DNA from 3 places in the Pseudomonas sp. Sample_16 genome. Region 3 is predicted to be linked to each of the others. Evidence: predicted binding sites of a transcription regulator. Region 3 holds the regulator's gene; each other region holds the start of a gene.
What was found. The regulator FliA, encoded in region 3, starts transcription of late flagellar genes. The targets are predictions, from matches to a motif close to CTAAAGTTTNNNNNNNNNNNGCCGNTAA.
Positions count from the first base shown of each region.

Region 1: a site for FliA is predicted at 8,028-8,055, ahead of D8U69_RS06965 (methyl-accepting chemotaxis protein). Genes of this name have one in related genera too.
Region 2: a site for FliA is predicted at 8,522-8,549, ahead of D8U69_RS07375 (methyl-accepting chemotaxis protein). Genes of this name have one in related genera too.

Region 1 covers NZ_RCOB01000052.1:3,731-14,137, reverse strand. Annotated here, with positions in the region: gene D8U69_RS07025 (phasin family protein) at 1-768, opposite strand, end outside; gene D8U69_RS07020 (phasin family protein) at 779-1,201, opposite strand; gene D8U69_RS07015 (polyhydroxyalkanoic acid system family protein) at 1,444-1,719, opposite strand; gene ubiE (bifunctional demethylmenaquinone methyltransferase/2-methoxy-6-polyprenyl-1,4-benzoquinol methylase UbiE) at 1,874-2,644, shown strand; gene D8U69_RS07005 (SCP2 domain-containing protein) at 2,644-3,267, shown strand; gene ubiB (ubiquinone biosynthesis regulatory protein kinase UbiB) at 3,264-4,868, shown strand; gene hisI (phosphoribosyl-AMP cyclohydrolase) at 4,950-5,357, shown strand; gene D8U69_RS06990 (phosphoribosyl-ATP diphosphatase) at 5,350-5,682, shown strand; gene D8U69_RS06985 (twin-arginine translocase TatA/TatE family subunit) at 5,708-5,980, shown strand; gene tatB (Sec-independent protein translocase protein TatB) at 5,991-6,431, shown strand; gene tatC (twin-arginine translocase subunit TatC) at 6,428-7,222, shown strand; gene D8U69_RS06970 (16S rRNA (uracil(1498)-N(3))-methyltransferase) at 7,219-7,926, shown strand; gene D8U69_RS06965 (methyl-accepting chemotaxis protein) at 8,097-10,013, shown strand; gene mdoH (glucans biosynthesis glucosyltransferase MdoH) at 10,189-10,407, opposite strand, start outside.
Region 2 covers NZ_RCOB01000052.1:90,532-100,938, reverse strand. Annotated here, with positions in the region: gene putA (trifunctional transcriptional regulator/proline dehydrogenase/L-glutamate gamma-semialdehyde dehydrogenase) at 1-3,591, shown strand, start outside; gene D8U69_RS07395 (acyl-CoA dehydrogenase) at 3,822-5,624, shown strand; gene D8U69_RS07390 (methyl-accepting chemotaxis protein) at 5,765-7,702, opposite strand; gene D8U69_RS07385 (cell division protein ZapA) at 7,803-8,102, opposite strand; gene D8U69_RS07380 (hypothetical protein) at 8,099-8,329, opposite strand; gene D8U69_RS07375 (methyl-accepting chemotaxis protein) at 8,604-10,229, shown strand.
Region 3 covers NZ_RCOB01000197.1:106,232-116,638, forward strand. Annotated here, with positions in the region: gene motD (flagellar motor protein MotD) at 1-578, opposite strand, end outside; gene D8U69_RS26345 (flagellar motor protein) at 591-1,331, opposite strand; gene D8U69_RS26350 (chemotaxis response regulator protein-glutamate methylesterase) at 1,331-2,458, opposite strand; gene D8U69_RS26355 (chemotaxis protein CheA) at 2,508-4,781, opposite strand; gene D8U69_RS26360 (protein phosphatase CheZ) at 4,837-5,625, opposite strand; gene D8U69_RS26365 (chemotaxis response regulator CheY) at 5,645-6,016, opposite strand; gene fliA (RNA polymerase sigma factor FliA) at 6,183-6,923, opposite strand; gene fleN (flagellar synthesis regulator FleN) at 6,920-7,750, opposite strand; gene flhF (flagellar biosynthesis protein FlhF) at 7,867-9,192, opposite strand; gene flhA (flagellar biosynthesis protein FlhA) at 9,204-10,407, opposite strand, start outside.

The sequences.
Region 1 (10,407 bases), on a different contig from region 3:
GGTTGCCGGCTTGGCCGCTGCCACAGCTGGCTTGGCAGCGGCTTTAGGAGCTGCCGGCTTCTTCACCGCTGGCTTTTTCGCAGCAGCAGGTTTTGCCGCTGGTTTGGTTGCAGGTTTAGCGGCGGCGGTTTTAGCGGCTGGCTTTGCTGCCGGTTTGGCTGCTGGCTTGGCAGCCGCTTTAGCGGCGACCGGTTTGGCCGCTGCCTTGGCTGCTGCAGGTTTCGCTGCGGCAGTTTTTGCCGCTGGCTTGGCGGCAGGTTTGGCTGCGGCTTTTGCCAGTGGTTTAGCCGCGGTCTTTGCGGCCGGTTTGGCAGCAGGTTTTGCCGCTGCAGTCTTCGCCGCAACAGGCGCGACCTTGGCACCGGTCAGTTTTTCGATTTGCTTGGTCAGGGTATCGACCTTGCTGTGCAATGCTTTTACTTCATTGCGGCTCGGTACGCCCAGACGCGAAATGGCGCTGTTCAGACGCTTGTCGAAAGCGCCTTCGAGCTCATCCCACTTGCCCAGTGCGCGGTCTTTCACGCCGCTGATGCGCGATTTGGCCGAAGAAGCGGAGTCCTTGGCGGCGTCGACTTTTTTGCCCACGGCGCTCTTGGTGAGCTTCTCGGCTTTCTCGCCGTCCTTAACCAATGCATCGAAGAGTTTGCTGCCGTCAGTGTCGATCTTCGAGTACACGCCCAAACCAGCCAGCCAGATTTTACGGGAGTAGTCTTCGACTTTCCCGATCCACGAGCTGCCTTCTTTTTCGGTGTTCTTTTTAACAGCCATCCCGTTCTCCTTAAGATTTACGCGCGACACGTTCGAGCAATGCCGTCAGCTCATCGAGCTTAGCAGAGAGTGTCTCAACGTCATGTTTAGACGGAATGCCGATACGATTCAAGGCACTTGCGACACGCGTGTCGAACGCCTTCTCGACCCTGTCGAGTTGAACTTCGACCTTGCCCTTGAAAGTGCTCACTTCACTCTTGGCTTCGTCGATCTCGGCATTCGCTGCTTCAAGTTTCTCGGCAACTACTTTTTTGCCTTTCTTTTCAACAGATTGGCCAGCTTTTACCAACTCTTGAAAGTATTCGCTGCCCTCTTGCCCAACCTTGGCGTAGGCACCCAGGCCTGCCAGCCAGACCTTGCGGGCATAGGATTTGACGTCGCCCAGAGTACTGGTCGATGCGTCGATTTTTTTCTTCAAAATTGCTTTGGCCATGGTCCACCTCACGCGCAGAAGGTTTGAGGAACTGCCCGCGAAATTGTCGGGCTCTGGCACAAAGTAGGGAGAAAAATTAGAAACGGCACCCTAACAACTGACATAAAAGCTCGGGTGCAGCGCAAAAAAGTGTAGGAGTGAGCCTGCTCGCGAAAGCGGACTTTCAGTCAAATTGCCAGTGACTGACAGACCGCTATCGCGAGCAGGCTCACTCCTACAGGGAATCGAATTTCAGACAAAAATCAGACCAGCGCTTTATCCAGCGCCTTCTCGATTTCCGCTTTGATCATGCCGCTCATGGCCGACATCATCAGGCCGAGCTCTACATCGACCTTGATCGAATCTTCGGTGACATGCACCGCGCCCTTCACACCCGAACGCTTGAGGTTGAGGGTATCTCCGGACCACTGCGGCTCCAGGCCATATTGCTCGGAGAGTTTCTGCGCCAGCTTGTCGGCCTTCTCGCGCGCCGCTTCTTTGCCCAGGCCATGGGCACGTTCAACACTAATACGGGCCATCGAATGACTCCTGCTTATGAATGCTTTCCCGGAGCATCTTGACCTCTGCTGCGTCAAAACGTCCCGATGGTTGCCCATCTTACCTTCAGCCTTGCCAAGACAAAGCATCCCTTGGGGATTAGAATGTCGCGCATTCTCTTTTGGTGACAGCGATATGACTGATCAGCGCAAAGGCAGCGATGCCGAACCCACCACTCACTTCGGCTTCAAAAACGTTCCGGAAAGCCAGAAAGCGGAAAAAGTCGCTGAGGTTTTTCACTCGGTAGCCGCCAAATACGACCTGATGAACGACCTCCTGTCGGGCGGCATGCACCGTCTGTGGAAGCGTTTCGCGATCGAACTGTCGGGCGTTCGCACCGGTAACCGCGTGCTCGATATCGCCGGCGGCACCGGTGACCTTACCCGGAAATTCTCGCACCTCGTCGGCCCGACCGGCCAGGTGGTGCTGGCCGACATCAACGAGTCCATGCTCAAGGTCGGTCGTGACCGCTTGCTGGACCTGGGTGTGGCGGGCAACGTCGAATTCGTCCAGGCCGATGCGGAAAAACTGCCGTTCCCGGACAATCATTTCGACTGCGTGACCATCGCCTTCGGCCTGCGCAACGTGACGCACAAGGAAGACGCCCTGCGCTCCATGCTGCGTGTACTCAAGCCGGGCGGCCGTCTGCTGGTCCTCGAGTTCTCGAAGCCGACCAACGCGCTGATGTCCAAGGCCTACGACGCCTACTCGTTCGCCTTCATGCCACTGATGGGCAAGCTGATCACCAATGACTCGGAAAGCTATCGCTACCTGGCCGAATCGATCCGCATGCACCCGAACCAGGAAACCCTGAAGTCGATGATGGTCGAGGCCGGTTTCGACCGTGTGACCTATCACAACATGACCGCAGGCATCGTTGCCCTGCATCGCGGCATCAAGCCCTGATGCTGCTCGCAGGCCTGCTCGCCAGCGTTGAACTCGGTCTGAACCGGGTGCTTCGTCTCGACAGCACGGCGCTGCCGCGGCTCGCGCATTTGAGCGGCAAAGTGATTGCCGTCGATTGCCGCAGCCCGGCACTGCAATTGTTCATCCTGCCCAGCGACGAAGGCCTGATGCTGGCCTCCCAGTGGGAAACCGGCGCCGACTGCACCTTGCGCGCACCGGCTTCCAGCCTGTTGAAACTGGCGATGAGCAAGGACAAGACCTCCGTTCTGCATGGCCCTGAAGTCGAACTCGACGGTGACAGCGGTGCGCTGCTGGAACTGGCGGCGATCCTTCAGGACCTGGAGCTGGACTGGGAGTATGAACTCTCACGCTGGCTAGGCCCGGTCGCCACGCAGCTGGTCGGTGGTCATTTGCGCAGTCGCGCGCGCTGGTATCAGCAAGGATTTACCAGCCTGGGCCAGAACCTGGGCGAATACCTGGCCGAAGAGTCGCGCACCCTCGTTGGCCAGCGCGAAGCCGAAGCGCGATTCAGTGAACTGGACCAGATCAAGCTCGATCTGGAACGTCTCGAGGCGCGTTTCGAGCGCCTTTCCCGATCCCTCGACCCAAGCGATAACGCATGAAGCTGCTTGCCGTCCGCCGTTTGTTGCGCATCCAGCGCGTCGTGATTCGCTACCGCCTCGATGACCTGCTGTTCGCCCTGCCGCTGCCCTGGTTCCTGCGGGTGTTGCGTTATGCCTTGCCGTGGCGCTGGTTCCCGCGCAGGACCCTGGACCTGAGCCGCGGCGCGCGACTGCGTCTGGCACTGCAGGACCTGGGGCCGATCTTCATCAAGTTCGGTCAGATCCTGTCTACCCGCCGCGACTTGCTGCCCGAAGACATCGCTGATGAACTGATGAAGTTGCAGGACCGCGTGCCGCCATTCGACTCGCAGGTCTCGGTCAAGCTGATCGAAGAACAGCTCGGCAAGAAAATCAGCGAGGTGTTCAGCCGTTTCGACGTCGAACCACTGGCCTCGGCCTCGGTGGCGCAGGTGCATGCCGCGCAGCTGAAAACCGGCGAAGAAGTGGTGGTCAAGGTGATCCGCCCGGGCCTCAAACCGGTGATCGCCCAGGACCTGGCGTGGCTGTTCATCCTCGCCCGCGCCGCCGAAAAACTCTCGGCCGATGCACGCCTGTTGCACCCGGTGGACGTGGTCAGCGACTACGAAAAAACCATCTATGACGAACTCGACCTGCTGCGCGAGGCGGCCAACGCCAGCCAGCTGAAGCGCAATTTCGAAGGTTCGCCGCTGCTGTATGTGCCGCAAGTCTACTGGGACTGGTGCCGTCCGAAAGTGCTGGTGATGGAGCGTATCTACGGCATTCAGGTGACCGATCTGGCGACCCTGGCCGACCAGCGCACCGACATGAAAATGCTCGCCGAACGCGGTGTGGAGATCTTTTTCACCCAAGTGTTCCGCGACAGTTTCTTCCACGCCGATATGCACCCCGGCAATATTTTCGTCAGCACCGTGAGCCCGTGGAGCCCGCAATACATAGCGATCGACTGCGGCATCGTCGGCAGCCTGACCCCGGAAGACCAGGATTACCTGGCACGCAACCTGTTCGCCTTCTTCAAGCGTGATTACCGGCGCGTGGCGCAGCTGCACATCGATTCGGGCTGGGTGCCGGCGGAAACCAAGCTCAACGAATTCGAAGCGGCGATCCGCACCGTTTGCGAGCCGATTTTCGAAAAACCGTTAAAAGATATTTCATTTGGCCAGGTGCTGATGCGCCTGTTCCAGACCGCGCGCCGCTTCAACATGGAAGTGCAGCCGCAACTCGTTCTGCTGCAGAAAACCCTGCTCAATATCGAAGGCCTGGGACGTCAGTTGTACCCGGATCTGGATTTGTGGAACACCGCGCAGCCATTTCTCGAACGCTGGATGCGCGAAAGGGTCAGCCCCAAAGCCTTGATTGGCAATGTGCAGAGCCAGTTCGAACAGCTCCCGCACCTGGCCAACATGGCCCGCGATCTGCTTGAACGCATGTCCCAACCCCACGCCTACGACCCGCCGCCACCGTGGCACCGTCGTCGCGATGACTGGTTCTTGCGTCTGCTCGGCACGGCGCATCTGGCGGGTGGCGCGATCCTCGCCGCTGGTGGCCCGCTGAATGAACTGGCCTATTGGCCCGCCGGGATCATGATGGCGGTCGGCTTGTATCTGGTCGTTCGCCGATAGCCAGTTGCGTGAACGACTGGCACACTGTTTCAACGCTTGGGTTCGACTAATGAAGTGTTGAACCCGCTGTCGGAGTCGAAGATGAAAAACTGGCTGGACGAGATCAAGTGGGACGCTGACGGCCTGGTGCCCGCGATTGCCCAGGATCACAAGACCGGGCGCGTCCTGATGATGGCCTGGATGAACCGCGAAGCGCTGGAACTGACCGCTGCCGAAAACCGCGCGATTTACTGGTCACGTTCCCGTGGCAAGCTGTGGCGCAAGGGCGAAGAGTCCGGCCATGTGCAAACCCTGCATGAGATGCGCCTGGACTGCGACGCCGACGTGATCATCCTGATGGTCGAGCAAATCGGTGACATCGCTTGCCATACCGGCCGCCAGAGCTGCTTCTACCGCGTCTACAAAAACGGCGACTGGACAACGGTCGACCCGGTTCTGAAAGATCCGCACGCCATCTATTCCGCTTTTGCAGGACACAAACATGAGTGACACTCTGACCCGCCTGGCTCAAGTGCTGGAGGAGCGCAAAGGCGCCGCCGCCGACAGTTCCTATGTCGCCAGCCTGTACCACAAGGGCTTGAACAAGATTCTGGAAAAAGTCGGCGAAGAGTCGGTCGAAACCATCATTGCCGCCAAGGACGCCGCCGTCAGTGGTGACTGCAGCGATGTGATCTACGAAACCGCCGATCTGTGGTTCCACAGCATGGTCATGCTCGCCCAATTGGGGCAGCATCCACAGGCTGTACTCGATGAACTGGACCGTCGTTTCGGTCTGTCCGGACACGCCGAGAAAGCCTCGCGTCCGTCCGCCTGAATAACTATTAGAGAGGAGCAGCAACATGGGCATTTTTGACTGGAAACACTGGGTCGTCATCCTGGTTGTTGTCGTACTGGTGTTTGGCACCAAGAAACTGAAAAACCTCGGCACCGATGTCGGCGAATCGATCAAGGGCTTTCGTAAAGCCATGAACGATGACGAAAAACCGGCCGACCCGACGGCCACTCCAGCCCAACCGGTTCCGCCGGTTCAGCCTCAGGCCTCTGTCAATCAGCCGCACACCATTGACGTGCAGGCGCAGAAAGTCGAAGAGCCGATTCGCAAAGACGTGTGAGCACTGACTAATGTTTGGTATCAGCTTCTCTGAACTGCTGCTCGTCGGCCTCGTTGCCCTGCTGGTGCTGGGTCCCGAGCGCTTGCCGGGCGCAGCGCGCACCGCCGGCCTGTGGGTCGGGCGACTGAAGCGCAGCTTCAACGCGATCAAACAGGAAGTTGAACGTGAAATCGGTGCCGACGAGATTCGTCGGCAACTGCACAACGAGCACATCCTGTCGCTTGAACAGGAGGCGCGGAAAATTTTCACACCGACCCAGCAGGAGCCTGCGCCGGTCGAGCACGTGGGAGGGCAGACGATTCAAGCACCTGCCCCTGCGACAGCACCGGCAGTTGCAGCTGTCGAGTCCGCTCCCCCTGTAGCAGCCACTCCGGTTGAACCCGTTACACCTGCGGCTGCGCCCGTTGCGCCGGCCCCTCATGACCCAACACTGCCGCCGCGAGCCCCATGAGCGATCTCCCAGAAAACGACCAGCACATGCCGCTGGTTTCGCACCTCACCGAGTTGCGTACCCGTCTGCTGCGCTGTGTAGCGGCGATCTTCATCATTTTTGCCGGGCTGTTCGCCTTCACCCAGCAGATCTACACCTTCGTTTCGACGCCGCTGCGTGCTTATCTGCCGGCCGGCGCGACGATGATCGCCACCGATGTGTCGTCGCCATTCCTGACGCCGTTGAAGCTGACGATGATGGTCTCGCTGTTCCTGGCGATCCCGGTGATCCTGCATCAGATCTGGGGCTTCATCGCGCCGGGCCTGTACAAGCATGAGAAGCGCATCGCCGTGCCGTTGCTGGTGTCCAGCATCATGCTGTTCTATGCCGGCATGGCGTTCGCCTACTTCCTGGTGTTCCCGCTGATCTTCAAGTTCTTCGCCGCCGCCACGCCGGCCGGTGTGGAAATGATGACCGACATCACCAGCTACCTCGATTTCGTCATGACGCTGTTCTTCGCCTTCGGCGTGGCGTTCGAGATTCCGGTGGCTGTGGTGTTGCTGGTGTGGATTGGCGTGGTCGACGTCAAATACCTGAAGAAAATCCGTCCGTACGTGATCATCGGCTGCTTCGTGGTCGGCATGATCCTGACCCCGCCGGATATCTTCTCGCAGACCCTGCTGGCCGTACCGATGTGGATGCTGTTCGAAGTCGGCATCCTGTTCAGCAGCCTGATCAGCAAGCGTGGCGAGCATCCGGACGATCAACCGGCTGACGATCACAACGACCAGCCGCCAGCGACCCAAGCGTGAACCTGCTGTTACTGGAAGAGGCCGATTTCATTGCGGCCGACCGGGTGATCCTGCGTGATCGCCGGTTGACCCACATGCAGGAAGTCCATCGCTGCGAAGTCGGCGACAGCCTGCGTGTCGGGCGCATCGGCGGGCTGATGGGCTCGGCCGAAGTGCTGCGCCTGGATACCGCCGAAGCCGAATTGCGCGTTACCCTCGATCAACCACCGCCGACCAAGCTGCCGTTGACCCTGGTGCTGGCCCTGCCACGCCCCAAAATGCTGCGCAGGGTGTTTCAGACTGTTGCAGCCATGGGTGTGCCACGCATCGTGCTGGTGAACAGCTACCGCGTCGAGAAGAGCTTCTGGCAGACGCCATTCCTGGAGCCTGAAGCCATTCGCGAGCAACTGATCCTCGGCCTGGAACAGGCGCGGGACACTGTTCTGCCGGAAGTTGTGATCGAGAAACGCTTCAAACCCTTCGTCGAGGATCGCCTGCCTGCCATCACCGAAGGCACCCTCGGCCTGGTGGGGCATCCGGGCAACTACCCGCCCTGCCCGCGTGCCTTGAGCGAACCGGTAACCCTGGCCATCGGCCCTGAAGGTGGCTGGATTCCCTACGAAATCGACCTGCTGGGCAAATCCGGCCTGCAACCGGTGCAACTGGGCGAGCGCATCCTGCGCGTCGAAACCGCCGTGACCGCCCTGCTGGCACGACTCTTCTAACCGACACTGAGAAATCCGTAGGCGCGAGCCTGCTAGCGATGGCGGTGTACCAGCCAACATTGAAGTGGCTGAAACTCCGCCGTCCGCTTATCGGGCAGCGCCTACAGAACCCCACGCCACTGCCGATATACCTCCCATAAAACCAATGTGTGGTCCGAGGGAGTTACAGCATGTACCAATGGCTGGCCGATAAGCTGGGAAATGTAGGTGTAAACCGCAAGTTGGGCGTCGGCTTCGGTCTGGTGCTGCTGCTGACATTGCTGATCACGTTTACCGGCTGGACCGGTCTCGGTGAAGTGACGAGTCGCGGCGACAAGCTCGGTTTCATTTCCGAGATCAACGGCCTGACCAAGGACCTGCGCATCGCCCGCCTCGACTACGAAATGCGCCGCGGCGAACAAGGTCCTGGAGCGGTCAATGACCTGCTGGGCAAGCTCGAAACCGGCCTGCAAACGGCTCGCCAGATGATCGAACAACCCGCCGACATCGCCATGATCGACCAGCAACTGGCCGCTGTCAGCCTGTACAAACAAGGCTTCACCGCCCTGACCCAGGCCGGCGCCAACCGTGAAGATGCCCGCAGCAAACTCGGCGCTACCGCCGACAACGCCGTTGCCAAAGTCGCTGAGGTTGAAAAATCCATGCTGCAAGGTGACAGCGTGGCGGCATTCAACAGCGTGATCGAGCTGAGCAAACTGATCCAGCAGGCGCGCTTCCAGGTTCGCGGCTACACCTACAGCGGCAAGAGCGAAGCCGAGCAGCCGGCCCTCGATGCGATCGACAATGCCCTAAAATACCTCGAAAGCCTGCCCGCCAAACTGCCTGAAGAACACCTCGCCAACCTGCAACTAGCCACCGACTCGCTCAAGGCTTATCGCGCCGCGGTGAGTCAATACCGTGACTCCCAGGTCGCCAGCGTCGACGCCCTGAAACGCATGGCGGCCCAAGGCGAAATCCTGCTCCAGGTGAGCAACAAACTGACGGTTTCGCAAACCCTGGTACGCGATACCGATGTAGCGCATGCCAAAAACATGCTGTTGGTGGCCACCGCCCTGGCACTGGTCTTCGGTCTGTTCGCTGCCTGGGCCATCACCCGGCAGATCGTGATTCCGCTCAACCAGACCCTCAAAGTGGCCGAACGCATTGCTTCCGGCGATCTGACCCACAACCTCGAATCCAAGCGCCAGGACGAACTGGGGCAGCTGCAACGTGCGATCCAAAGCATGACCCAGGGCCTGCGCGAGCTGATCGGCGGCATCAGTGATGGCGTCACGCAGATTGCCAGCGCCGCCGAAGAGTTGTCTGCAGTTACCGAACAGACCAGCGCCGGGGTCAACAGTCAGAAGGTCGAGACCGACCAGGTGGCCACGGCCATGAACGAAATGACCGCCACGGTGCAGGAAGTTGCACGCAACGCCGAGGAAGCCTCCGAGGCCGCGGTCGCCGCCGACCAGCAGGCCCGCGAAGGTGACAAAGTGGTGGGCGAAGCCATTGCCCAGATCGAGCGCCTGGCCAAGGAAGTGGGAAACTCCACCGAAGCCATGGGCGAGCTCAAGCGCGAGAGCGACAAGATCGGCAGTGTGCTCGACGTGATCAAGTCCGTGGCACAACAAACCAACCTGCTGGCGCTCAACGCTGCCATCGAAGCCGCCCGTGCCGGTGAAGCCGGACGCGGCTTTGCCGTGGTCGCCGACGAAGTGCGCAGCCTGGCCCAGCGCACCCAGAAATCCACCGAAGAAATCGAAGAGCTGATCGTCGGCCTGCAAAACGGCACCCAGCAAGTGGCGACCATCATGGACAACAGCCGAAGCCTGACCGACAGCAGCGTCGAACTGACGCGCCGCGCCGGTGGCTCACTGGAAAGCATCACCCGCACGGTTTCGGCAATCCAGGCGATGAACCAACAGATTGCCGCCGCCGCTGAACAACAGAGCGCCGTGGCTGAGGAGATCAACCGTAGCGTGCTGAACGTGCGGGATGTCTCGGACCAGACCTCGGCCGCCAGTGAAGAGACCGCGGCCTCCAGTGTTGAGCTGGCGCGGTTGGGAACGCATCTGCAAATGCTGGTGGGACGGTTCAAGGTTTGAGGTGATCCGATCTACTTGATCGTTACTTGATCGTTCCCACGCTCTGCGTGGGAATGCATCCTCTGTCGCTCTGCGTCACGCCCGAGAAAGGACGCGGAGCGTCCTGGGCGGCGTTCCCACGCGGAGCGTGGGAACGATCAGGCCATAAAAAAACCCGCTTTCGCGGGTTTTTTCATTACGCCATCTGAGGCTGTACGCTCAACGGTTTGAGCGGCAACAACGGGGCATGAGGGTCGGCCTTGACCGACTTGCGCCACGCGCCCAGCCACTCCGGATGGCCTTCGTTCCAGACCTGCTCATGCAAGCGGGCCAGGGCCACCGGATCGCTCAACAGCTGCACACGCTCGTTGTTGGTCAGGCCTTGCGGCCCAACTTTCATCGCGTGCCGCACGCG
Region 2 (10,407 bases), on a different contig from region 3:
ACCAACAAACTGGCCGCCTCCATTGCGGAAAAACTGCGCAACCAGAAGAGCGCTGGCGGCCGTGCCGGCATCGTGCAGGGCCTGTTGCAGGAATTTTCCCTGTCGTCCCAGGAAGGCGTGGCGCTGATGTGCCTGGCCGAAGCGCTGCTGCGCATCCCGGACAAAGGCACTCGCGACGCGCTGATCCGCGACAAGATCAGCACCGGCAACTGGCAACCGCACCTGGGCAACAGCCCGTCGCTGTTCGTCAACGCCGCTACCTGGGGCCTGCTGCTGACCGGCAAACTGGTGTCCACGCACAACGAAGCGGGTTTGACTTCGTCCCTGAGCCGCATCATCGGCAAGAGCGGCGAGCCGATGATCCGCAAGGGCGTCGACATGGCCATGCGCCTGATGGGCGAGCAGTTCGTCACCGGTGAAACCATCGCCGAAGCCCTGGCCAACGCCAGCAAGTTCGAAGCCAAGGGCTTCCGCTATTCCTACGACATGCTGGGTGAAGCCGCACTCACCGAGCATGACGCCCAGAAATACCTGGCCTCGTACGAACAAGCCATCCATTCGATCGGCAAAGCGTCCCACGGCCGTGGGATTTATGAAGGCCCGGGCATTTCCATCAAACTGTCCGCACTGCACCCGCGCTACAGCCGTGCGCAGTACGAGCGCGTGATGGATGAGCTGTACCCGCGCCTGCTGTCGCTGACCCTGCTGGCCAAGCAATACGACATCGGCCTGAACATCGACGCCGAAGAAGCCGACCGCCTCGAGCTGTCGCTGGATCTGCTCGAGCGCCTGTGCTTCGAGCCGCAGCTGACTGGCTGGAACGGCATCGGTTTCGTGATCCAGGCTTACCAGAAGCGTTGCCCTTATGTAATCGACTACGTGATCGACCTGGCTCGCCGCAGCCGTCATCGCCTGATGATCCGTCTGGTGAAAGGCGCGTACTGGGACAGCGAAATCAAGCGCGCCCAGGTCGAAGGCCTGGAAGGCTATCCGGTCTACACCCGCAAGGTGTACACCGACGTTTCCTACATCGCTTGTGCACGCAAACTGCTGTCGGTGCCAGAAGTCATCTACCCGCAGTTCGCCACGCACAACGCCCACACCTTGTCGGCCATTTATCACATCGCCGGTCAGAACTATTACCCGGGCCAGTACGAATTCCAGTGCCTGCACGGCATGGGCGAACCACTGTACGAACAAGTTGTAGGCAAAGTTTCCGAAGGCAAGCTGAACCGTCCTTGCCGCGTGTACGCTCCGGTCGGCACCCACGAAACCCTGTTGGCGTACCTGGTTCGTCGTCTGCTGGAAAACGGCGCGAACACTTCGTTCGTCAACCGTATTGCCGATCAGTCGATCTCCATTCAGGAACTGGTGGCCGATCCGGTGGCCAGCATCGAGCAAATGGCGACCGTGGAAGGTGGTTTCGGCCTGCCGCACCCGCGCATTCCATTGCCGCGTGACCTGTATGGCGCCGAGCGCGCCAACTCCGCCGGCATCGACATGGCCAACGAACATCGCCTGGCCTCGCTGTCCTGCGCCCTGCTCGCCACCGCGCACAACCACTGGAAAGCCGCGCCGATGCTCGGTTGCGCTTCCAGCAACGAAGCGCTGGCGCCGGTGCTGAACCCGTCCGATTTGCGTGACGTGGTTGGCCATGTTCAGGAAGCCACTGTCGAAGACGTCGACAACGCCATCCAGTGCGCCCTCAACGCCGCACCGATCTGGCAGGCCACCCCGCCCGCCGAACGCGCCGCGATCCTGGAACGTGCCGCCGACCTGATGGAAGCCGAGATCCAGCCGCTGATGGGCCTGTTGGCTCGCGAAGCCGGCAAGACTTTCGCCAACGCCATCGCCGAAGTGCGCGAAGCCGTGGACTTCCTGCGCTACTACGCGGTGCAGGCGCGCAACGATTTCAGCAATGACGCCCACCGCCCATTGGGTCCGGTGGTATGCATCAGTCCGTGGAACTTCCCGCTGGCGATTTTCAGCGGTCAGGTGGCTGCTGCCCTGGCTGCCGGTAACCCGGTACTGGCCAAGCCTGCCGAACAGACTCCGCTGGTAGCGGCTCAGGCCGTGCGCCTGCTGCTCGAAGCCGGCATCCCGGAAGGCGTGCTGCAACTGCTGCCGGGCCGTGGCGAAACCGTCGGTGCCGGTCTGGTGGGTGACGATCGCGTCAAAGGCGTGATGTTCACCGGTTCGACCGAAGTCGCTCGTCTGTTGCAACGCAACATCGCCGGTCGCCTGGACAGCCAGGGCCGTCCGATCCCGCTGATCGCCGAAACCGGCGGCCAGAACGCAATGATCGTCGACTCTTCGGCCCTCACCGAACAAGTGGTGATCGACGTGGTTTCGTCGGCCTTCGACAGCGCCGGCCAGCGTTGCTCGGCCCTGCGCGTCCTGTGCCTGCAGGAAGATTCCGCCGACCGCGTCATCGAAATGCTCAAGGGTGCCATGGCTGAAAGTCGTCTCGGCAATCCCGAGCGCCTGTCCGTGGACATCGGCCCGGTGATCGACGCCGAAGCCAAGGCTGGCATCGAGAAGCATATCCAGGCCATGCGCGACAAAGGACGCAGCGTGTACCAGGTGGCCATCGCCGACGCCGAAGAAGTCAAACGCGGCACCTTCGTGATGCCGACATTGATCGAACTGGAAAGCTTCGACGAACTGCAACGGGAGATCTTCGGCCCGGTGCTGCACGTGGTTCGCTACAAGCGCAAGGACATCGACCAACTGATCGGACAGATCAACGCTTCCGGCTATGGCCTGACCTTGGGTGTACACACCCGCATCGACGAGACCATCGCCAAGGTGATCGATAACGTCAATGCCGGTAACGTCTACGTAAACCGCAACATCGTCGGTGCCGTGGTCGGTGTACAACCGTTTGGTGGCGAAGGTTTGTCGGGGACTGGCCCGAAAGCCGGCGGCCCGCTGTACCTGTACCGTCTGCTGTCGACGCGTCCTACCGATGCGATCGAACAATCCTTCGCTCGCGGTGACGCTCTCGCCGCACCGGATGTACGACTGCGTGAAGCCATGAGCAAGCCGCTGACCGCCCTGAAAGCCTGGGCCGACAGCAACAAATTCGCTGACCTGAGCACCCTGTGCGTGCAGTTCGCCGCGCAATCGCAAAGCGGTATCACCCGCGTACTGGCAGGCCCGACCGGCGAGCGCAACAGCTATGCGATTCTGCCGCGTGAGCACGTGCTGTGCCTGGCGGAAGTCGAAGGCGACCTGTTGACTCAACTGGCAGCGGTATTGGCTGTCGGCGGTTCGGCGGTATGGCCGGAAGCCGAGTTGACCAAGGCATTGTTCGCACGCCTGCCGAAGGACATTCAGGCACGCATCAAAGTGGTGTCCGACTGGAACAAGGACGAGGTGGTGTTTGACGCGGTTCTGCACCACGGTCATTCCGATCAGTTGCGCGCGGTCTGCCAGCAAGTGGCCAAGCGTGCCGGTGCGATCGTTGGCGTGCAGGGTCTGTCGCAAGGCGAGTCCAACATTGCGCTGGAGCGTCTGGTGATCGAGCGGGCGCTGAGCGTCAACACCGCGGCGGCAGGTGGTAATGCCAGCTTGATGACCATCGGTTAAACCTCTGCACCAAGATTGTGTGATCGTTCCCACGCTCTGCGTGGGAATGCCTCCTGTGACGCTCTGCGTCACGTCGTTTGGGGACGCGGAGCGTCCTGGGCTGCATTCCCACGCGGAGCGTGGGAACGATCAAGTCGGTGCTCGGCTCCAACATCACCGCTATCAATCATCCTGTTCAGCCTCAATTCGCACGCCTAGACTCGGCCCATCCCAATAAAAGGTAGGCCGCCATGTCCGAGACGTTGCTCAGTTCCCGCAATCTGGCTTTCGAGCTGTACGAAGTCCTCGATGCCGAGGGCCTGACCCAGCGTGAGCGTTTCGCCGAGCACAATCGCGAAACCTTCGATGCCGCCATCGGCACTGCCAGAAGCATCGCCGAAAAGTTCTTCGCCCCGCACAACCGAAAGGGTGACGAGAACGAGCCGCGCTACGAGGACGGTCAGGCGATTCTGATTCCGGAAGTGAAACCGGCGGTGGATGCGTTCCTTGAAGCAGGCTTCCTCAATGCCGCGCGCAGTTTCGACGCCGGCGGCATGCAACTTCCTACACTGCTGTCCCAGGCGTGCTTCGCGCATTTTCAGTCAGCGAACGCAGCGTCGACTTCGTATCCATTCCTGACCATGGGCGCAGCGAACCTGATCGAAAGCTTCGGCACCGAAGAGCAGAAACGCCGTTTTCTGCAACCGATGATCGACGGCCGTTTCTTCGGCACCATGGCCCTGACTGAACCCCATGCAGGCTCATCGTTGTCGGATATTCGCACGCGCGCCGAGCCTGCGTCTGACGGCACCTATCGACTCAAGGGCAATAAAATCTTCATTTCCGGTGGCGACCATCCGCTGTCGGAAAACATCGTGCACATGGTACTGGCCAAGCTGCCGGACGCACCGGCCGGGGTGAAGGGGATCTCCCTGTTTATCGTGCCGAAATTCCTGGTCAACGATGACGGCAGCCTGGGCAAGCGTAATGACGTGCTGCTGGCCGGGTTGTTCCACAAGATGGGCTGGCGCGGCACTACTTCTACCGCACTGAACTTCGGTGACAACGGTGAGTGCGTCGGCTATCTGGTGGGCAAGCCGCACCATGGCTTGAGCTATATGTTCCAGATGATGAACGAAGCGCGCATCGGTGTCGGCATGGGCGCAGTGATGCTTGGCTATGCCGGCTATCTGTATTCGCTGGAATACGCCCGCGAACGTCCGCAAGGACGGGTGCCGGATAGCAAAGACCCCAATACCGCCCCTGTGGCGATCATTCAACATGCCGACGTGAAGCGCATGTTGTTGACGCAAAAAGCCTACGTCGAAGGTTCGTTCGACCTTGGCCTGTACGCGGCACGGCTGTTCGATGACACCACGACTCTCGAGACGGAAGAGGCGCGCAAGCAGGCCCATGAACTGTTGGATCTGCTGACCCCCATCGTCAAATCCTGGCCGTCGGAGTTTTGCCTGAAGGCCAACGAACTGGCGATCCAGATCCTCGGCGGCCACGGCTACACCCGCGAATACCCGGTGGAGCAGTATTACCGCGACAACCGCCTGAACCCGATTCACGAAGGCACCCACGGCATTCAATCCCTGGACTTGCTCGGCCGTAAACTGGCGCAGAATGGCGGCGCGGGGCTCAAGCAACTGATCCGCTTGATCGCCGACACCGCCGAGCGTGCACAGGCGTTTGATTCGCTGACTGCGTTGCGTGAACCACTGGAGAAACTGGTGGCGCGCCTGCAAACCGTAACCATCGGCCTGCTGACCGACCTGGCCCAAGGCAAGGTCAACAGCAGCCTGGCGAATTCGGCGCTGTACCTGAAGGTGTTCGGGCACACGGTGATTGGCTGGCGCTGGCTGGAACAGGCGATTCGCGCCGAAGAAGGCCTGGCCAAGGGCAATGCGGCGGATGTGAGCTTCTATAAAGGCAAGTTGCAGGCGGCGCGGTACTTCCTGACGTGGGAGGTACCGGGTTGTCACCATGAACTGGCGATTCTTGAAGCGCGGGATGATGTCTGCCTGGGCATGCAGGATGAGTGGTTCTGAAGCAAGTCTTGGGTTGTAGCTGCAATCCAATCGCTGGCAAGCCAGCTCCCACAGGTATCTCTCTTGATCACAAATCTTGTGCTCAACACAAAACCCTGTGGGAGCGGGCTTGCCCGCGATGAGGCCCGCACCGCCAACCATCAACTCAACTTGAACCCACCCATCTGCCGCGCCAGATCGTCCGCCAGACGTTGCAATGTCTGACAATCCTCACGACAAGCCCTGACCTCCCCCGCCGTCGCCCGGGCCAGATCGGAAATGCCCTGCACGTTACGGTTGATCTCTTCGGTCACTGCCGACTGCTCTTCAGTCGCCGTTGCCACCTGATGATTCATGTCGCTGATGCGCTCGACCTGCCCGGTAATCGCGGTCAACGACGCCCCGGTGCGCTGACTGGATTCGACACCGGTGCCAGTCGCCGCTTGCCCGGAATGCATCGACGACACCGCATTTTCCGCACCCTGCTTGAGACTGCCGATCATTTGTTGAATCTCATCGGTGGACGATTGTGTACGCCGTGCCAGTGTGCGCACTTCATCGGCGACCACCGCAAACCCGCGCCCCATATCGCCTGCACGTGCGGCTTCGATGGCAGCGTTGAGCGCCAGCAGGTTGGTTTGCTCGGAGATCCCGCGAATCACTGCCAACACCTGATCGATTGACGCCACCTGATGAGCCAGCGCCCCGACCGCCGTGGCGGCAACGCCGATTTCGTCGGACATGCTTTCAATGTGCCGGATCGATCCGCCGACCACTTCCCGTGCCTGCATTGCTTCATCCCGGGCGTTTTGCGAAGCGACTGCCGCGTTACCGGCGTTCTGCGCGATCTCTTGCACGGTCAGGCCCATCTCATGGACCGCAGTAGCGACCATGTCGGTCATTTCCTGTTGTCGGCCCGAGCGTTCGGCGGTGTTTTCCACCACCCGCGCCACTTGCCCGACAGCCGTACGCAAGCGCTCGCTGGTGGTGAGTACTTCGCCGATCATGTCGCGCTGGCTGTCGAGAAACCGATTGAACCCTCGCGCCAGATCGCCCAGCTCATCGGCGCGGCTGGAATCCAGCCGATGGGTCAAATCGCCACCACCGCTACCGATGGCCACCAACGCCGCTGTTACCTGGCGGATCGGTCGGACCAATCCACGGGCCAGCAACACCACCAGCAACAGGCATATCACCGCCACTGCCAGGCCGATGCCGCTGCTCATCCACATGGCGCGACGGGCTTCAGCGTAAATCTGCGACTGCGGCACTTCGGCCACCAGGGTCCAGCCGAGATCGCGCAAAGGCAGGCTTAATGCGAGGAAGTCTTCACCGTCCCGCTGGAAGCTATTACTCGTGGCAGTTTTTTGACCCAGAGACGCGCCCGCCGCCGCCGCGCCAATTTGCTCTGCCAGGGTACGTTTACCACTCAATTGCGCTTGGGGATGAACCTGGATCAATCCGTCGGAACGGACGAGATAGACCTTGCCACGCTCTCCGAAACTGAAGTTGTGAATCAGCTCGGAGAGCTCCTTCATGCTCAGGCCCAGCCCGGCAACGCCCACGACTTTGCCGGCTTTCTCGACTTTAAGGTCGATGAAAAGCGCCAATTCTCCGCTGGCGGTGTCATTGTCGATGTTGAGGGTGCGCGGCTGGTCGCTATCGAGAAACGCATAGAACCACGCGTCTTTGGGGTTGGTGCGGCTGAGGGTCCGGTCCAGGCCTTTTTCATTGAAGTAGTGGTTGGACGCGGTGCCGACAATCAGCGCGGTAAAGGCCTTGTGTTCGGCGCGGATGCCTTCGAGGTAAGTGGTGAACGTAGCGGCCTGGGCACTGTTTTCACCCTCGGCCAGCCAATCGCGCACCATGCTGTTGCTGGCGATGTCCTTGGCGGCGGTGAGCGGCTGAACGAGGATACGCTCGATGTCGTTGCGCATCGCTTCGATGCTCGACGGCAGCGCTTGTTCGACCAGATAACGCTGGGCGAGGCGATTGACCACAAGGGTATAAATGCCAACCACGATCAGAATACTGACGAGCAGGGCGGTGCCCATGCTCAAGATCAACTGCCATTGAATACTGCGTCGCCAGAACTGCATGGAGCACCCCCAAAGAATAAGAGGCTGAAACACTGCAACAGCCGTGCCGATTGTATACAACGCAAACGACAATTTATTCTTTGGTTGTGCGCAAAGCCGATCAGGCCTGATTGATCGTCTTGGAGATCACTTCAACCGTGGCGTTGACTTGCTCTTGGTAACGGTCGAGTTCGAGCTTGTGTTGCTTCTGCATTTCGATCTGTTGCGAGCACAGATTCATCGCGGCCAGTACCAGCAATCGGTCTCCGATCAGCGTCGGGTACTTCTTTTTGGTGTCGGCCAGGGCAGCCTTCAACATTAATGCAGCGTCCAGCAGGGTCTGCTCTTCCCCGGCCGGGGCCTTGATCGAATAGTCCTCACCCAGGATCGAGACGACTTTCACACCCGGGCCGTAACTCATGCGCTGACTGGGCCAGCGCTCACACGCTCAACCAGGGCTTGAATGCGCGCGGCGGTGGCGCCTTGTTTCTCTTCCTGTTCCATCAGGCTCAGTTGCAGGCTTTCGTTTTCATCCTTGGCCTGGGCCAGTTCGGCGCTCAGGGCTTGGTTGGTGCCTAGCAGGGTCTGGTTCTGTTGCACCAGGTCGCTGACCAGCTGTTCCAATTGGCTTAGGGATGCTTCCAACATTTTGATTTTCCAGGCATTTTCAAAGGGCGCGTACGATAAAGAAAAGTCACTGTGGAAGCCAGGGTTATACGGGCCCAAGGCCCTGATTTTCCTGACGACCGACCTTTCTCGCGAACTGTAGAGACTGTGATCGGCCGATCTGGTTCCTGCACTTCGTCGCCATGACGTTTGTGCGGCAAAACCGCGCAGGGACTCAAGACTTCAGGCGCATGACCGATAAGTCATCCATACGTCAGCCTCGGCACCCTCTGGTGCGCTCTCTTCGGTAAACACCATGTCCCTTCGAAATATGAATATCGCGCCGCGAGCGTTCCTCGGTTTTGCCCTGATTGGCGGTTTGATGATGCTGTTGGGCGTGTTCGCCCTGAACCAGATGAGCAAGATCCGCGACGCCGCCGAGAACATCACCGTCAGCAGCGTGCCCAGCATCAAGAGCCTCGACGAGTTCACCCAGCTGACCCTGCGTTTGCGCGTGTTGTCCTACCGTTTGCTGGTCAACCGTGAACCAGATGTGCAGCACAAGACCATGGAGCTGCTGGAAATGCGCAACCAGCAAATCCGCACCGCCCAGAACGTCTACGAAAAACTGATCAGCAGCCCCGAGGAACGTGCGGCCTACGATCAATACGTGCAGTTGCTTGGGCAATACCGCCAGATCGAAGATCGGATGAAGACCCTGTCGCGCAACAATCAGGTCGACGAATTGCGCAACCTGCTCAACGCCGACCTGCTGAGTAACTCCGAAGCGGTCAATGCGGTGCTGAACAAACTGCTGGAGATCAACACTCAGCAGACCCTCGACACCAACCAGCAAGCCGCCGACCAATACGATTCGGCCTTCAATCTGGTGATCGCCCTGCTTGTGATCGCCACCGCCCTGACCATGCTGTTCGCCTGGTTGCTGACCAACAGCATCACCCGCCCCATCGCCAACGCACTGAACGCCGCCGAACAGATTGCCGAAGGCAACCTGACGCGCCCGATCACCGTCGATGGCGAAGATGAGGCCGGCCGCCTGCTCTTGGCGATGTCGAAGATGCAGGAAAAACTGCGCGACACCCTGCAGCGGATTTCCGGCTCGGCCACGCAATTGGCGTCCGCCGCGGAAGAGCTCAACAGTGTCACCGACGAAAGTGCCCGTGGCCTGACCCAGCAGAACAACGAAATCGAACAGGCCGCCACCGCGGTCAATGAAATGACCAGTGCAGTGGAAGAAGTCGCGCGCAACGCCGTAAGTACGTCCGAAGCCTCGAAGAACGCCACTACGTCTGCCGGCGACGGCCGTGATCTGGTGCAGGAAACCGTCAGCGCCATTGAACGCATGAGCGCCGATGTTCAGAGCACCGCGACCCTGATCGGCGACCTGGCGAACGAGTCCCGCGACATCGGCAAAGTACTGGACGTGATCCGTGGCCTGGCCGACCAGACCAACCTGCTGGCCCTGAACGCGGCCATCGAAGCTGCACGTGCCGGTGAAGCCGGTCGTGGTTTTGCGGTGGTGGCCGACGAAGTGCGGGCACTGGCTCATCGCACCCAGCAGTCGACCAGCGAAATCGAGCGCATGATCGGCAGCATCCAGAGCGGCACCGAACATGCGGTGGATTCGATGCGCAACAGCACAGAGCGTGCCGAATCGACCCTGAACATCGCCCGCGGCGCGGGAATGTCACTGGACACCATCAACAGCGCCATTGTCGAAATCAACGAACGCAATCTGGTAATCGCCAGCGCTGCTGAAGAACAGGCGCAAGTGGCCCGTGAAGTGGACCGCAACCTGGTGAATATCCGCGATTTGTCGGTGCAATCGGCCACCGGCGCCAACCAGACCAGCGCAGCGAGCAGTGAGTTGTCGCGCCTGGCGGTGGACCTGAACACCATGGTTGGGCGGTTCAGCCTTTAATCTGAAGTCGCCACACTGATCCCACCCTGCTCAAGAGGGTGTGCAAGACTGCTTTCAAAAGCTTTCCATGATCGTTCCCACGCTCCGCGTGGGAATGCATCCCAGGGCGCTCCGCGTCCCGGAAGTGGACGCAGAGCGTCCATTGAGGCGTTCCCACGCAGAGCGTGGGAACGATCTG
Region 3 (10,407 bases):
GCCGACGACAGTTCCCAGTTGGTCGGGTACTGCGCGGTACGAATAGGCTGATCGTCGGTGAAGCCTTCGACATGAATCGGGTTGTCGAAGGGTTTCAGGATCGCCGCGACCTTATCGATGATGTTGAAAGCGATGTCACTGGGCATGGCGTCGCCACTGCCGAACAACAGGCTGGAGTTGAGCTCGATCTCCACCCACAACTCGTTGCCACGCACGGTCATCTGGTTGGACTGGATCAGATCACCGAACGCCGCACTGATGTCGTCGGCGATGCTCTTCAGCGGATCGCTGCTACCGGCGACGCCGGCGTCGACTTGCTCGCTGTCTTTGACCAACGGCTTGGCCGGGGTCACGGTCTTTGGTCGCTCCTCACCGATCGGAATCGGCTTGAGCGCGCGGTCGCTGTCGGTGAAAACACCGATCAGCGCCTCGGAGATGATCTTGTACTTGCCTTCGTTGATCGACGAGATCGAATACATCACCACGAAAAAAGCGAACAGCAGCGTGATGAAATCCGCGTAGGACACGAGCCAGCGCTCGTGGTTAACGTGTTCTTCCTGATGCCGACGACGAGCCATTAGGTTAGTCCCTTAATCCATGAAGCCTTGCAGCTTCAACTCAATGGAGCGTGGGTTTTCACCTTCGGCGATCGACAGAATCCCTTCCAACAACATTTCGCGATAACGCGATTGGCGCAACGCGATGGATTTGAGTTTGGCGGCAATCGGCAACAGCACCAGGTTGGCGCTGGCTACGCCATAAATGGTGGCGACGAACGCTACGGCGATGCCGCTGCCCAATTGCGACGGGTCAGCAAGGTTGCCCATCACATGGATCAGGCCCATTACTGCACCGATGATGCCGATGGTCGGCGCATAACCGCCCATGCTTTCGAAGACTTTGGCCGCTTCGATGTCGCGGCTTTCCTGAGTGTAGAAATCCACTTCCAGAATGCTGCGGATCGCTTCCGGTTCGGCGCCATCCACCAGCAATTGCAGGCCTTTGCGCGAGTAGTTGTCGGGTTCGGCGTCGGCCACCCCTTCCAGACCGAGCAAGCCTTCCTTGCGTGCGGTCAGGCTCCAGTTGACGACACGATCTACGCCGCCTGCCAGGTCGACACGCGGCGGAAACAGAATCCACGCGAGAATCTGCATCGCGCGCTTGAAGGCGCTCATTGGCGATTGCAGCAATGCCGCACCAATGGTCCCGCCGAGTACGATCAAGGCTGCGGGGCCGTTGGCCAGCGCACCCAGATGGCCGCCTTCGAGGTAGTTGCCGCCGATGATGGCGACGAACGCCATGATGATGCCGATAAGGCTGAGAACATCCATCAGATACACGCCTCGACGATGTGCCGGCCAATGTCGTCCAGGCTGTACACCGCGTCAGCGAGTTCGGCTTTGACGATGGCCATCGGCATGCCGTAGATCACGCAGCTGGCTTCATCCTGCGCCCAGATCGAACTGCCGCCCTGCTTGAGCAGGCGCGCGCCCTCGCGACCATCGGCGCCCATGCCGGTCAACACCACCGCCAGAACTTTGTCACCGTAGGACTTGGCCGCCGAACCGAAGGTGATATCGACGCACGGTTTGTAATTCAAACGCTCGTCGCCCGGGAGGATTTTCACCGCCCCACGGCCGTCGATCATCATTTGCTTGCCGCCCGGTGCGAGCAGGGCCAGGCCAGGACGCAGGATATCGCCGTCCTCGGCTTCCTTGACGCTGATGCGGCAGAGTTTGTCCAGACGCTCGGCGAACGCCTTGGTGAACGCAGCGGGCATGTGCTGGATCAGCACGATCGGCGCCGGGAAGTTGGCCGGCAATTGGGTCAGCACCCGCTGCAAGGCAACCGGGCCGCCGGTAGACGTACCGATGGCCACCAGTTTGTAGGCTTTGCGTTTTGGCGCCGGTGATGACTGCGTGGGCGCATGGGTACGCACCGGAATCGGAGCCGGTGCCGGACGCACAGGTGCGCTGCTGCCGTAACTGCTTGTGGAAGGCGTAGGCGTCGGAGCAGGTGCGGCCACCGGAGCCGGTGCACTGTAGGCGCTGACACGACGGTTGCTGCGCGAAATGCTCAGAATCTTTTCGCACAGCAGTTGCTTGACCTTCTCGGGGTTGCGCGAGATGTCTTCGAAATTCTTCGGCAGGAAATCCACCGCGCCGGCGTCCAGCGCATCGAGGGTAACCCGGGCGCCTTCGTGGGTCAGCGAGGAAAACATCAAGACCGGGGTCGGGCAGCGCTGCATGATGTGCCGCACCGCCGTGATGCCGTCCATCATTGGCATCTCGTAGTCCATGGTGATCACGTCCGGCTTGAGAGCCAGCGCCTGATCGATCGCCTCTTTTCCGTTGGTCGCGGTACCGACGACCTGGATATTCGAATCCGCTGAAAGAATTTCCGAGACGCGGCGGCGGAAAAACCCCGAATCGTCCACCACCAGGACTTTGACTGCCATAAACACTCCATTAGGTGCAGCGGCGCGTCATCGCGCCGCTGCCCCGGATTCAAATACGCTTTGTGGCGTAACGCTTGAGCATGCTTGGAACATCGAGAATCAGCGCAATGCGGCCGTCACCGGTGATGGTGGCGCCGGACATGCCCGGGGTTCCCTGGAGCATTTTGCCCAATGGCTTGATGACCACTTCTTCCTGGCCCACCAGTTGATCGACGACGAAGCCGATCCGCTGGGTGCCCACCGAAAGGATCACCACATGGCCTTCGCGCTGCTCTTCGTGAGCGGCGGAGCTGACCAGCCAGCGCTTGAGGTAGAACAACGGCAGCGCCTTGTCCCGCACGATCACCACTTCCTGGCCGTCCACCACGTTGGTGGTCGACAGGTCGAGGTGGAAGATCTCGTTGACGTTCACCAGCGGAAAGGCGAACGCCTGGTTGCCGAGCATGACCATCAGCGTCGGCATGATCGCCAGGGTCAACGGCACCTTGATGACGATCTTCGACCCCTGGCCCTTGGCCGAGAAAATATTGATCGAACCGTTGAGCTGGGAAATCTTGGTTTTCACCACGTCCATGCCCACGCCACGACCCGACACGTCGGATATCTCGGTCTTGGTCGAGAAACCCGGGGCGAAAATCAGGTTGTAGCACTCGGTATCGCTCAGTCGATCGGCCGCGTCCTTGTCCATCACGCCGCGTTTTACCGCGATCGAACGCAACACGTTCGGGTCCATGCCCTTGCCATCATCGGAGATCGACAACAGGATGTGATCGCCTTCCTGTTCCGCGGCGAGAATGACCTTGCCGCCACGGGCCTTGCCCGAGGCTTCGCGTTCTTCCGGCGACTCGATGCCGTGGTCGACCGCGTTGCGCACCAAGTGGACCAACGGGTCGGCCAAGGCCTCGACGAGGTTCTTGTCGAGGTCGGTCTCTTCGCCGACCAGCTCCAGGTTGATCTCTTTCTTGAGCTGGCGCGCCAGGTCGCGAACCAGGCGCGGGAAGCGCCCGAAGACTTTCTTGATCGGTTGCATCCGGGTCTTCATGACCGCGGTTTGCAGATCGGCCGTGACCACGTCGAGGTTGGACACGGCTTTGGACATGGCTTCGTCGGCGCTGTTGGCACCCAGGCGGACCAGGCGGTTACGCACCAGCACCAGTTCGCCAACCATGTTCATGATTTCGTCGAGACGCGCGGTGTCGACCCGCACAGTGGTCTCGGCTTCGCTGGCCGGTTTTTCCGCGGGCGGTGCGGCCGGGGCACGGGCCGGAGCCGGTGCAGCGGCGGCAGGTGCCGGCTTCGCGGCTTCGGCCTTCGGTTCAGGAGCCTTGGCCACCGGCTTCGGTGCCGCAGCCTTGGCGACAGGCGCCGCAACCGAGGCGCTCGCGCCGGTTGCCGTGCCAGCCGTGGCGCCCACTTCAGTGAACTTGCCCTTGCCGTGCAATTCGTCGAGCAGCGATTCGAATTCGTGATCGGTAATCAAGTCACTGCCGGCCGCCGCAGCGGTTGGCGCAGCAGGCGTCGGCACCGAAGCGATGGCCGATTCCAGCGCATCCACGGCAAAATTGCCCTTGCCGTGCAGTTGGTCGAGCAGTGCTTCGAATTCGTCGTCGGTGATGTCGGAACTGTCGCCCGCGGCTTTCGGAGCCTGCGGCGCGGCAGGGGCCGCCGGTGCCACCGCATCAACGGCGAACTGGCCTTTACCGTGCAACTGGTCGAGCAACGACTCGAACTCGGCGTCGGTGATTTCGTCGCTGGCCGCAGTATCGGCGGCGGGCGCTGGAGCAGCCGCCGGCGCCTCGGCCTGGGCCTTGACGGCGTTCAGCGAGTCCAGCAGTTGTTCGAATTCATTGTCGGTGATGTCGCCTGACTCGCTTTGAGCGGCAGGTTCTTCAACCACTTCGGCGACGGGTGCTGGCGCTGCCTCGTCAGCCGATTGCGGCTCGGCCAGACGGGCCAGTGCCGCGAGTAATTCTGGCGTGGCAGCCGTGATCGGGCCACGCTCGCGGACTTCGCTGAACATGCTGTTCACCGCGTCCAGTGCTTCGAGAACCACGTCCATCAATTCCGAGTCAACGCGACGTTCGCCCTTGCGCAGGATGTCGAACACGTTCTCGGCGATGTGGCAGCACTCCACCAGCTCGTTGAGCTGGAGGAAGCCGGCGCCCCCTTTTACAGTGTGAAAACCGCGAAAAATTGCATTGAGCAGATCCGCATCATCCGGTCGGCTTTCCAGCTCGACCAGCTGTTCGGACAGTTGCTCTAGAATCTCGCCGGCCTCAACCAGGAAATCCTGAAGGATCTCTTCATCGGCGCCGAAGCTCATTAATGGTGTGCTCCTACAGGTCTAAAAACCCAAAAAACCTGAAATTCCTGAAACTCTAGAATCCAAGGCTGGATAACAAATCGTCCACATCGTCCTGACCGGACACAACGTCTTCTCTTTTATCGGCATGAATCTGCGGACCTTCACCCTGAGAGAGATGTTTTTGTGGATCTTTTTCTGCAAGCATTGCTTCACGGTCATGCTCGATGCCCGCAAAACGGTCAACCTGACTGGCCATGAGCACGAGCTTGAGCAGGTTGCTCTCGACTTCGGTGACGAGTTGGGTCACACGCTTGATGACTTGACCTGTGAGGTCCTGATAATCCTGGGCCAGCAGAATATCGTTGAGGTTTCCCGACACGGCACGGTTGTCTGTGCTGCTGCGCGTCAGGAACCCGTCGACTCGCCGGGCCAGTTCGCGGAACTCTTCAGCCCCGACTTCGCGACGCATGAACCGCCCCCAATCCGTGCTCAAGGCCTGGGCTTCGTCAGCCAGGCTGTTGACCAGCGGCGTGGCGTTTTCCACCAGGTCCATGGTGCGGTTGGCTGCGGCCTCGGTCAGCTTGACCACATAACCCAGACGCTCGGTGGCGTCGGTGATCTGTGACACCTCTTCGGCTTGCGGCATGTGCGGGTCAATCTGAAAATTGACGATCGCGCTATGCAGCTCGCGCGTGAGCTTGCCCACTTCCTGATACAGGCCGCGGTCACGGGTCTGGTTGAGCTCATGGATCAATTGCACAGCATCGCCAAACCTGCCCTTTTCAAGGCTCGCGACCAGTTCGACGGCGTGTTTTTTCAGGGTCGATTCAAAATCGCCCTGCGAAGATTCGTTATGCCCCATAGCTCCCCCGTGGCGCAGTTCAACCGATGCGTTCGAAAATCTTCTCGATTTTTTCTTTCAACGCCTGGGCCGTGAAGGGTTTGACCACATAGCCGTTTACACCGGCCTGGGCCGCTTCGATGATCTGCTCGCGCTTGGCTTCAGCGGTCACCATCAACACCGGCAGGTGCTTGAGCTTTTCATCGGCACGCACGTGACGCAGCAGATCGATACCGGTCATGCCAGGCATGTTCCAGTCGGTCACCAGAAAGTCGATGCTCCCGCTGTTGAGGACCGGAATGGCGGTAGTGCCATCGTCGGCCTCGACCGTGTTGGTGAACCCAAGGTCACGCAACAGGTTTTTTATGATCCGCCGCATCGTTGAGAAGTCATCAACGATGAGGATTTTCATGTTCTTGTCCAATTCGACCTCCAAGCAGACTAAAACGCGCCCAGCACCTGGACGCGCCATTTCAATCAATCTGGCAAAGCACTCGATGACTGTCTGGAGTACAACGAAGCGAGACCGGCGCGGTTCATCACCCCACCAGCCACGTCGCAGTGCCCCCACACTGCCTTCAGCGCGCTCGCCACTCTCCCAAACGCCCCCTTAAACGGGCCGCGCACTGGCTATGTAACTGGCTGACCCGAGATTCGCTGACCCCCAGGACCTCACCGATTTCCTTGAGATTCAACTCTTCGTCGTAGTACAGCGCCAACACCAGTCGCTCGCGCTCCGGCAAATTGGCAATCGCGTCCGCCAGCGCTGCCTGGAAGCGTTCATCCTCCAGATCGCGTGACGGCTCGAGATGAGCACTCGCGCCATCCTCGTGCAGCCCTTCGTGTTCGCCGTCCTGCAACAGATCGTCGAAACTGAATAACCGGCTGCCCAGGGTGTCGTTCAAAATCCCGTAATAATCGTCGAGACTCAATTGGAGTTCGGCCGCAACTTCGTGATCTTTAGCGTCACGGCCGGTTTTCGCTTCAATCGAGCGGATGGCGTCGCTGACCATGCGGGTATTGCGGTGGACCGAGCGTGGCGCCCAGTCACCCTTGCGCACTTCATCGAGCATGGCGCCGCGGATGCGGATGCCCGCGTACGTCTCGAAACTCGCGCCTTTGCTGGCGTCGTATTTGGTCGAGACTTCCAGCAGGCCGATCATCCCGGCCTGGATCAAGTCTTCGACCTGGACACTGGCCGGCAGACGCGCCAGCAAGTGATAGGCAATGCGTTTGACCAGCGGCGCGTAACGCTCGATCAGCTCGTACTGCGCATCGCGTGCCGATTTCTTGTAGAGGTTGTAGCCGCTGGCTGTCATAGCACGGGTCCTGCCGTTTGTTGCACGAGGCGTTCGACGAAGAACTCCAGATGCCCACGCGGGTTGGCGGGCAACGGCCAGGTGTCGACCTTCTGCGCGATTGCCTTGAACGCCAGCGAGCACTTGGAGCGCGGGAATGCTTCGTAGACGGCACGCTGTTTTTGCACGGCCTTGCGCACGCTTTCGTCATAAGGCACGGCGCCGACGTATTGCAGGGCGACGTCGAGGAAACGATCCGTGACCTTGGTCAACTTGGCGAACAGATTGCGCCCTTCCTGCGGGCTCTGGGCCATGTTGGCCAGCACGCGGAAACGGTTCATGCCGTAGTCACGGTTGAGCAGTTTGATCAGGGCGTAGGCGTCGGTAATGGAGGTCGGCTCGTCGCAGACCACCAGCAACACTTCCTGGGCGGCACGGACAAAACTGACTACCGAGTCACCAATCCCCGCAGCGGTGTCGATCACCAGTACGTCGAGGTTGTCGCCGATATCGCTGAAGGCCTGGATCAGGCCGGCGTGCTGCGCCGGGCTCAAGTGAACCATGCTCTGGGTGCCGGACGCGGCGGGAACGATGCGGATGCCGCCGGGGCCCTGCAACAGGACGTCGCGCAGCTCGCAGCGACCTTCGATCACGTCGGCCAGGGTCCGTTTGGGTGTCAGCCCCAGCAGAACGTCGACGTTCGCCAGCCCCAGATCGGCGTCCAGCAGCATGACGCGCCGGCCGAGCTCAGCTAGAGCCAGGGACAAGTTCACTGACACGTTAGTCTTCCCGACGCCACCTTTGCCGCCGGTCACCGCGATCACCTGTACGGGATGCATGCTGCCCATGTTATTTCTTTACCTTGTCTTGCATAGACGGAGGCCACATTACTGGCTGCGCGTTCACAATCGGAACAATGCATGGCAGACCATCGATGTAGGTACAAAAACTATTCATTGTTACCTCAGCCTACCTGCTTGGTGGGGCTGTGGTAGATATCAGCGAACATGTCAGCCATGGCTTCTTCGCTGGGTTCTTCCTGCATTTGCACGCTCACGGCACGGCTGACCAGTTGATGACGGCGCGGCAGATGCAAATCATCCGGAATCCGCGGGCCATCAGTCAGGTAGGCTACCGGCAACTCATGGCTGATGGCCAGGCTCAACACCTCGCCCAGACTGGCCGTTTCATCCAGTTTAGTCAGGATGCAGCCAGCGAGCCCGCAACGCTTGTAACTGTGATAAGCGGCGGTTAGAACCTGTTTCTGGCTGGTGGTTGCCAGAACCAGATAATTTTTCGATTTGATGCCACGACCGGCCAGGCTTTCGAGCTGCATGCGCAATGCCGGATCGCTGGCTTGAAGGCCGGCGGTATCGATCAGCACCACACGCTTGCGCAGCAAAGGTTCCAGCGCCTGCGCCAGCGATTGCCCCGGATCGACGTGGGTCACCGACACATTGAGAATCCGGCCGAGGGTCTTGAGCTGTTCCTGGGCACCGATACGGTAGCTGTCCATGCTCACCAGCGCGATGTTCTGCGCGCCGTACTTGAGCACATAACGGGCAGCCAGCTTGGCCAGGGTGGTGGTCTTGCCCATGCCGGCAGGGCCGACCATGGCAATCACACCGCCCTCTTCCAGCGGCTCGATTTCCGGCGTGGCAATCATCCGCGCCAGATGCGCCAGCAACATGCGCCAGGCTTGGCGGGGTTCTTGAATATCGGTGATCAGTGCCAGCAAGTCGCGGGACAACGGCCCGGACAAACCGATACGTTGCAGACGGCGCCAGAGGTTGGCCTGGCCCGGGCTGCTGCCTTGCAGCTGATTCCATGCCAGGGAGCCCAGCTGTACTTCCATCAGTTCGCGCAGGCTGTTGAGCTCAAAACGCATCGAGTCAAATACCCGGGAGTCCACCGCGGGCGCCGCAGCAGGCGCTGGCGCAGGACGCCGAGGCTCGGCGTAGGTCGGCTCGATCAGTGGCTCGGCGGCGGTGAGGGGCAACCCGGCGAACAACTGGCGATTGGTGGCATTGTCGCTTTCGCCGTCGCTGCGCAGGCTCAGCTCGGCCTGGGCGGTGACGATGCGCGACTGCGTCTTGCGCAGCTCGTCTTCGAGTTCCATGTTCGGCACGCGTGGCGCCAGCGCCGACAGCTTGTAATCCAGGGCAGCCGTGAGCTCGACACCACCGGCGATGCGACGGTTGCCGATGATGGCCGCTTCAGCGCCCAGTTCATCACGAACCAGTTTCATGGCCTGACGCATATCGGCGGCGAAAAAACGCTTAACTTGCATAAACCACTACCTCAGCCGTTGGGCCCTACTGTCGCAACGATGGTCACTTGCTTGTTGTCAGGGATTTCCTGATAAGCCAACACGTGCAAACCCGGGACTGCCAGCCGGCCAAATCGCGAGAGCATCGCGCGAACCGGACCGGCCACCAGCAGAATCACCGGTTGACCTTGCATCTCCTGGCGCTGCGCCGCATCGATCAGCGAGCGTTGCAGCTTTTCAGCCATGCTTGGCTCCAGCAGAACGCCCTCTTCCGAGCCTTGTCCTGCCTTCTGCAGACTATTGAGCAATATTTGTTCCAACCTTGGCTCCAGCGTGATCACTGGCAGCTCGGAGTCAGTGCCTACAATGCTTTGCACGATTGCGCGGCTAACGCCGACACGCACCGCAGCCACCAGGGCGGCGGTATCTTGACTCTTGGAAGCGTTGTTGGCGATGGCCTCGGCAATGCTTCGAATGTCACGCACCGGCACCTGCTCTGCCAGCAGCGCTTGCAGAACCTTGAGCAGTTGCGACAGCGACAACACACCTGGCACCAATTCTTCGGCCAGTTTCGGCGAGTTTTTCGCCAGCAACTGCATCAGTTGCTGCACTTCCTCGTGCCCGATCAGCTCACTGGAATGCTTGTACAGAATCTGGTTCAAGTGAGTGGCCACTACTGTACTGGCATCAACCACTGTATAGCCAAGGGATTGTGCCTGGGCACGCTGACTGATTTCGATCCAGACCGCTTCCAGACCGAAAGCCGGATCTTTGGCGGTAATGCCGTTGAGCGTGCCGTATACCTGCCCCGGGTTGATCGCCAGTTCGCGATCCGGGTAAATCTCGGCCTCGGCCAGGATCACCCCCATCAAGGTCAGGCGGTAGGCACTTGGTGCCAGGTCGAGGTTGTCGCGGATGTGCACGGTCGGCATCAGGAAGCCCAGGTCCTGGGACAACTTCTTGCGCACGCCCTTGATCCGCGCCAGCAATTGACCACCCTGATTGCGATCCACCAATGGAATCAGGCGGTAGCCGACTTCCAGGCCGATCATGTCGATCGGCGTCACGTCATCCCAGCCGAGCTCCTTGGTTTCCTGCGCGCGCGCTGGCGATGGCAGCAACTCTTGTTGACGCTTGACCTCCTGCAACGCCTGGACCTTGACCTGGTTCTGCTTGCGCCAGAACAGGTAGGCACCACCCGCCGCCAGGGCAGCCATGGTCAGGAAGGAAAAGTGC